Regions from separate parts of the Streptomyces sp. NPDC046379 genome, predicted to be linked through region 2. Evidence: riboswitches for the same ligand, from Rfam matches in the RefSeq annotation. Region 2 holds a riboswitch; the other holds the start of a gene.
What was found. A riboswitch is a leader RNA that binds a small molecule or an ion and turns the genes downstream of it on or off. The one in region 2 is predicted to bind cyclic di-AMP.
Positions count from the first base shown of each region.

Region 1: another riboswitch for cyclic di-AMP. It lies ahead of ACZ6KF_RS26015 (C40 family peptidase); the one in region 2 lies ahead of ACZ6KF_RS24275 (M23 family metallopeptidase).

Region 1 is NZ_JBVJFP010000016.1:60,207-63,600, forward strand. Features, by position in the region: gene ACZ6KF_RS26000 (urease subunit alpha) at 1-800, opposite strand, end outside; gene ACZ6KF_RS26005 (urease subunit beta) at 793-1,104, opposite strand; gene ACZ6KF_RS26010 (urease subunit gamma) at 1,118-1,420, opposite strand; cyclic di-AMP (ydaO/yuaA leader) riboswitch at 2,061-2,145, shown strand; gene ACZ6KF_RS26015 (C40 family peptidase) at 2,175-2,648, shown strand; gene ACZ6KF_RS26020 (ATP-binding protein) at 3,203-3,394, opposite strand, start outside.
Region 2 is NZ_JBVJFP010000014.1:159,800-163,193, forward strand. Features, by position in the region: gene ACZ6KF_RS24270 (SGNH/GDSL hydrolase family protein) at 1-636, opposite strand, end outside; gene ACZ6KF_RS24275 (M23 family metallopeptidase) at 869-1,879, opposite strand; cyclic di-AMP (ydaO/yuaA leader) riboswitch at 1,882-2,051, opposite strand; gene ACZ6KF_RS24280 (alpha-galactosidase) at 2,349-3,394, opposite strand, start outside.

The sequences.
Region 1 (3,394 bases), on a different contig from region 2:
AGCGTGTCGCCGACGAAACCGGCCTCGTTCAGGGTGTCCGTGTGGATGGCGACCTGGATGCCGGTCCGCTCGGCGACGGTGAGGGCGGCGTCGATGACGGCCGGGGTGGAGCCCCAGTCCTCGTGCAGCTTCAGGCCCAGCGCGCCGCCGCGGATCTGGGAGAGCATCGCCTCGTGGGAGACGGTGTTGCCCTTGCCGAGGAGGCCGATGTTGAGCGGGTACGCCTCCATCGCCTCCAGCATCCGGGCGAGGTGCCAGGGGCCGGGGGTGACGGTGGTCGCCTTCGAGCCCTCGGCGGGGCCGGTGCCGCCGCCGACGAGGGTCGTGACGCCGGAGGCGAGGGCCTCGTCGGCGATCTGCGGGCAGATGAAGTGCACGTGCGCGTCGACGGCTCCCGCGGTGAGGATGCGTCCGTTGCCCGCGACGACCTCCGTCTCGGGGCCGATGACCAGTTCGGGGTGGACCCCGTCCATGGTGTCGGGGTTGCCCGCCTTGCCGATGCCGGTGATCCGCCCGTCGCGGATGCCGACGTCGGCCTTGACGACGCCCCAGTGGTCGACGATCACGGCCCCGGTGATCACGGTGTCCGGGGCGCCGTCCGCGCGTGTGGCCCGCGACTGGCCCATGGACTCGCGGATGACCTTGCCGCCGCCGAACACCGCCTCGTCGCCGGCCCGGCCGGGACCGCCGCAGCGGTCCTCCTCGATCTCGATCAGCAGGTCGGTGTCGGCGAGCCGGAGGCGGTCGCCGGTGGTCGGGCCGAACAGGTCGGCGTACGCGGCACGCGAGATCTCAGGCATCGAGGGCCCCTCCGGTCTCCCCGCGCAGTCCGGGCACGATCCGGGCGCCGGCCAGCGGGACGAGTTCCACCTCGACGGGGATGCCGGGCTCGAAGCGGACGGCGGTGCCGGCGGCGACGTTCAGCCGCTTGCCGCGCGCGGCGGCGCGGTCGAACTCCAGACCGGGGTTGGCCTCGGCGAAGTGGTAATGGGAGCCGACCTGGACGGGCCGGTCGGCGGCGTTGAGGACGGTCGTCCGGGTGACCTCGCGGCCCTCGTTGTACGCAATCGGCCCGTCGGCGAAAAGGATCTCTCCGGGAATCATCGGGCGCTCCCCCTCAGACGATCGGGTCGTGGACGGTGACGAGCTTGGTGCCGTCGGGGAACGTCGCCTCGACCTGGACGTCGTGGATCATCTCGGGCACGCCCTCCATGACGTCGTCACGGGTGAGCAGCCGGCGTCCGGACGCCATGAGTTCGGCGACGGTGCGGCCGTCGCGCGCGCCCTCGAGGATGTGCGAGGTGATGAGGGCGACGGCCTCGGGGTGGTTGAGCCGAAGTCCGCGCGCCCGGCGCTTGGCGGCCACGTCGGCCGCGACGTGGATCAGCAGCCTCTCCTGCTCGTGCGGGGTCAGTTGCAACGTCCCACCTCACATCCTCGCTCCGGGCGCCGTGCGGGTCCCGGTTGCCGCGGCCATCGGGCAAGTTGCCTGGTGGCGTGAGGGGGCAGGCTAATCGGCACGGGTTTCCGGCGCGTTAACCGAGCGCGGGCGCGACCGGCGCCGCCCCGGCTCGCCCGGCGTGCCCCGGCCTGCCCGGGCTGACCGGACTTCACGCTCCGACAGGTGACGCACCGCCGGACCGGACCGCGTCGTCCGGGCCGTCATGAGCGCCCGTGCGGGCGGGAGTTGAAACGGACCGAAAGGGTTACCCCCGACCGGAGTATTCGCGGGCCCTTTTTCGGAACGTCTCCGGTTGCGCAACGGACGTGCTTTCGGGGCGGAATCGAGTGTTCCACCGCTGGTCCGGGGGTGCGTGGCGGTCTTGACAGACGTTCGCACACCAGACTGTCCACCCGAACGGGTGAGTGAGAGTAAGACCACAAAGTCCCGGTTCCACTGGGTTTTTCGGACATCCGTGAGTCAAGATCCGTGACTGACGACAAGCCCCCGCCACCGCGGCGGGGCGATCCGGGCGGACGCCGAGTCCTGCCGCCGCCCGGATGACCGGTCGACAGGAGTGGATCGGCAGGAGTGGAGGACCCGAGCAAGACGGGCCGCCGGGACCCAGGTTCCGAGCAGCCCTTGGGGTGAAGCCGCGCCAGCGCGGCCGGGCAACTTCGCCAGCCCGAATCCGACAGGTCATCCTTCACAGGCGGCTGACGAAGGGTTGCGCATGACCGCGCTCAATCGTGTCCCGTCGCTCATGGCACGCGCCGGAACGGCCTCGGCGCTCACACTGGCCGCGATGGGCGGCTCCGTGGTGGTCCCGGGGGTCGCCTCGGAGGCCGCCGCCGCCACGCCGGCGACGAAGGCCCTCCAGGTGGCGGCCTCGAAGAAGGGCGCCCCGTACCGGTACGGGGCCACCGGGCCGCGCCGGTTCGACTGCTCGGGGCTGACGCTGTACTCGTACAAGAAGGCGGGCAAGAAGCTGCCGCGCACCGCGGCGCAGCAGTACAACAAGACCCGCCACATCCCGGCCCGCAGCCGCAAGGCCGGCGACCTGGTGTTCTTCCACTCGGGCTCGTACGTCTACCACGTGGGCATCTACGCCGGTAAGGGCAAGATCTGGCACGCCCCGAAGACGGGGGACGTGGTGCGTCTGCAGAAGATCTGGACGAAGAGCGTGTGGTACGGCCGAGTGGCCTGACCCGCCGGGCGGTGGCGGGCCCCGACCGGGCCGCCACCGCCCGGCCCCGCCCCGGAGCCCGGGCAAGGGCCCCGGGGCGCCGGGGCCGTGCCCACGGGCTCGCCTGCCCACGGGCTCGCCTCGGACGGAACGATGCCCGCTCCGCGGCCACGCGGGCGGGCCTGCGGCACATGGAGAGAGCCGACCACCACGGGTGACCCGCGCGGATTCGTCCGTCCGGTGCGCGCAGTACGCGCCCGCCTCCGCCGCGCGGCTCCTGCGACGCCCGTCTGCCCGCACCTCTCGTGAGGCGATGCCCACCAAGACCGCTCGGCGCCCGAGACGGCACGGCTCCCCCGCGCGGGTGCGGTCGGCACGGCCCGGCAGCCCCGGGCCGCCGCCGGACGCGTCCGCCCGCCCCGCTCGCAGGCAGACCCGTCGCCGCGCCCCCACGGGCCCTGGCTTGGAGTTCCCCTCCGCCGGACGCACCCGCCCCCGGTGACGGGCGAGGCCCGTTCCCCAGGGACACACCCTCCCCACCACGCCCCGCCGGGCGCTCGCGGCCCAAGGCCCCGCTACGACCCCTGCTGCCCCGCCGTCGGCAACGCACGGGGCGGTGTCGTCGTCCACGGGATCTCGATCGCCACCGTCTTGCCGCCCTCCCGCGTCGGGCGCACCCGCAGGCGGCCGCCGTGCTCGGCGGTCAGGCAGCGGATGATGGCCAGGCCGCGTCCGTTGTCCTGCTGCACCGCCGCCGGCAGCCGTTT
Region 2 (3,394 bases):
CTCCAGCGTGCCCCGGGGCGGCAGCGGCGGCCACGGCTGCTCCGGGTCGGCCGGCACGGGCAGGCCCAGGACCTGTCCGGCGCGCAGCGCCACCCGGGTGTGCCCCTCGGAGGAGAGATGCAGCCGGTCGTGGTCCCAGGCCCGGCGGTCCTGGATGGACCTGAGGGACCACAGGTCGAGCACCGGGCAGCCGTACCGGTCGGCGATGGCCCGGACATGCCCGTTGTAGGTGGCGATCTTGCCGCGCAGGTGCCGGAGCACGGGCACGCCCCGGGTGTCGAAGCCGGTCGTCACCATCACGGTGCCCGCGGCGGCGGTCAGCCGCGCCACCGCCCGCTCGAAGCGCTCGGCCACTTCGTCGGGGTCGGTGCCGGGGCGCAGGATGTCGTTGCCTCCGGCGCAGAACGAGACCAGGTCGGGGGCGAGTTCCATGGCCCGGGGGACCTGGTCGGCCACGATCTGGTCGAGGAGTTTCCCCCGGACGGCGAGGTTGGTGTAGGCGAAGTCGCCCTCGGCCCGGCGGTCCGCAAGAAGTACGGCGAACCGGTCGGCCCAGCCGACGAACGCCCCGTCGGGGCCGGGGTCGCCCACGCCCTCGGTGAAGCTGTCCCCCACCGCCACGTACGACCCGATCACTGATCTGCTGTCATTCTTCGAATCGTCTGCCACAGCGCACCATGATTCCTCGTGGAATGTGACTTACGCGACCGTAGGCATGGGTTGACGGACGGTGAGATAAGCCACTGGCCAAGGAATGGTCAACTGCGGAATGGGCCGCGGCCCGTCGGGGCGGGCACGCCGAAGGCCGGACCCGGGATCTCGTGATCGGGGTCCGGCCTTCGGCGGCTGTGCGTCAGGGAGCGGGGGTTCAGATGGAGACGCCGTGCGACCGCAGGTAGGCGACCGGGTCCACGTCGGAGCCGTAGTTCGGCGTGGTGCGGATCTCGAAGTGCAGGTGCGGTCCGGTGGAGTTGCCGGTCGAGCCGGAGAGCCCGACCTGCTGGCCCGCCGTCACGGTCTGGCCGGCCGAGACGGAGAGGGAGGACAGGTGGGCGTACTGGGCGTAGTAGCCGTCGGCGAGCTTGAGGACGACCTGGTTGCCGTACGCGCCGGCCCAGCCCGCGGAGACGACGGTGCCCGGGCCCACGGCCTTCAGGGAGGTGCCGGTCGGGACGACGAAGTCGGCGCCGGTGTGGTAGCCGCTGGACCACATGCTGCCCGCGACCCTGTAGGCGGTGCCGACGCCCGCGCCGGACACCGGGGCGGTGTAGCCGCCGGAAGCGGGGGCGGTGTCGGCGGCCTGGGAGCCGGTGGACGCCTGGGCCGAGGACTCGTCCGGGGCCGACTCCGCCGGGGAGGACTCCTGCTGGGGCGCCTCGGACGGCTGCGACGGCTCGGACGGCTGCGACGGCTCGGCGGTGGCCGACGACTTCTCGGCGGAGGCCGAAGAGGGCGCCGGGGCCGACGACTTCTGGGCCGTAGCGGCCTTCTTGCCGATGCTGAGCTTGAGGCCCGGGTGGATCAGCGACGGGTCGTCGCCGACGGCCTCGCGGTTGTCCTCGTAGAGCCGCTGCCAGCCACCGCTGACGTTCTGCTCCTCGGCGATCTTCGACAGGTAGTCGCCGACCTTCACCGAATACGTCGTCGCCCCGGACTTCTTCGCGGCGGACTTCTTCTCGGCGGCCTTCTTGCCGGTGGCCGTCTTCTCCGCCGTGACGGACTGGACGGTCTTGTCCGGCGCGGACTGCGGGGTCGCGGCATGGGCGCCGGCGGCCCCCATGAGCGGCAGGGCGAGTGCGGCGCCACCGGTGCCGGCGACGGCTATGGAGCGGGCGAAACGCTGGGCCTTGGGACGGCGGTGCTTACCCTTTGCGGGCATGGTGATTTCCTCTCCGGCGCCTGCGAGGTGAGCTGTCGGGTGCGGACTGGAGATGTCCGGCCGCGCCGAAACGCGGCTAAACCCCAAGCCGTTCCGGAGACCGGAACAGGCATTCGTACCTGTGGGTCCCCCGCTCCTGCCGTACACGGGTGGGTTTGCGCGGGCACCGGGCGGCGGCAGGATTAGGCGTCCGCCCGGATCGGTCTGGAACGTAAGCGACCGAGACGCAAACGGACAAGCAAGAGGTTCCGGATCAAGACCCCCATCTTGATCGGTTGCCGGATTTCCCGGTCACCCTCCGTACACCGCCGGGCGGCCGTTACCCGCAAACTCCCTTGTGACACGTGAGGATTACGTGAACATGACGGGCGACGCACGGTCACCACTATGACCCTGCTCACCCGCCGTTTCACCAGCCCCCCTCATTCCGCAGCGAGTTGGAATGAAGAGGCCAATTCGGGCAGAAGGCTCATATGCGACGGAGTCGGAGAACTGCCGCGTCGAAATCCCCCCGCAACCCCGGCTGCATTCCGTGATGCAGCAGCACGGCACCGCGATGGATTTCGCCCGTTTCGCGGCATTCGTACGACGCTGTCGGATCCAGCCCGCGCAGCCGCAGCGCCGGCACGGGCTCGCCGAACCGCTGCGCCTGGAGCCAGGCCAGGACGACGGTCTCGTCGCCGAGCACGTACTGCACGGCGCTGAGCCCTCCGTCCGGCGGGCGCAGCCGGTACAGGTCGCCGCGCTGCACCAGCGGGCGTATCTCCTTGTAGAGCGCCACCCACTCCCGCGCCTCGGACAGTTCCTCCTCGCTCCAGCGGGTGAGGTCGCCGCCCACGCCGAGCACCCCGGCCATGGCGCTCACGAAGCGGAAGCGCAGCGAGCTGACCCGGCCGTTGAGCATGGCGTTGGGGCTGTCGGTGACCCAGGCGGCCATGACCCGCGCGGGGTGGAGCTGGCTGAAGCCGTGCTGGATGGCGAGCCGGTCGAGCGGGTCGGTGTTGTCGGAGGTCCACACCTGGTCGGTGCGGGCGAGGATGCCGAGGTCGATCCGGCCGCCGCCGCCCGAGCAGGACTCGAAGGCGACGCCGGGGTGGGCCGCCCGCAGCCGGTCCACCAGCGCGTACAGGGAGCGCACGTGGTCCACCCACAGTCGCTGCGGGTAGGGATCGCCGGGCCAGCCCGCGTCGGTGAAGCAGCGGTTGAAGTCCCACTTCACGTAGTCGACGGGGGCGCCGGACAGCAGCGCGTCGAGCTGCTCCCAGAGGTACTCCCGCACATCCTCGCGCGCAAGGTTGAGCACCAGCTGATTGCGGAACTCTGTCCTGTTTCGTCCGGGTTGGAACTGCACCCAGTCCGGGTGGGCGCGGTACAGCTCGCTGTCCGGGTTGACCATCTCGGGCTCGACCCAGATCCCGAACTGCATCCCGAGGGCGTGCACCTCGTCCGCGAGGGGCTTCAGTCCGGCCGGGAAGCGGTCCCGGTTGGGAGTCCAGTCGCCGAGCCCGGCGTGAT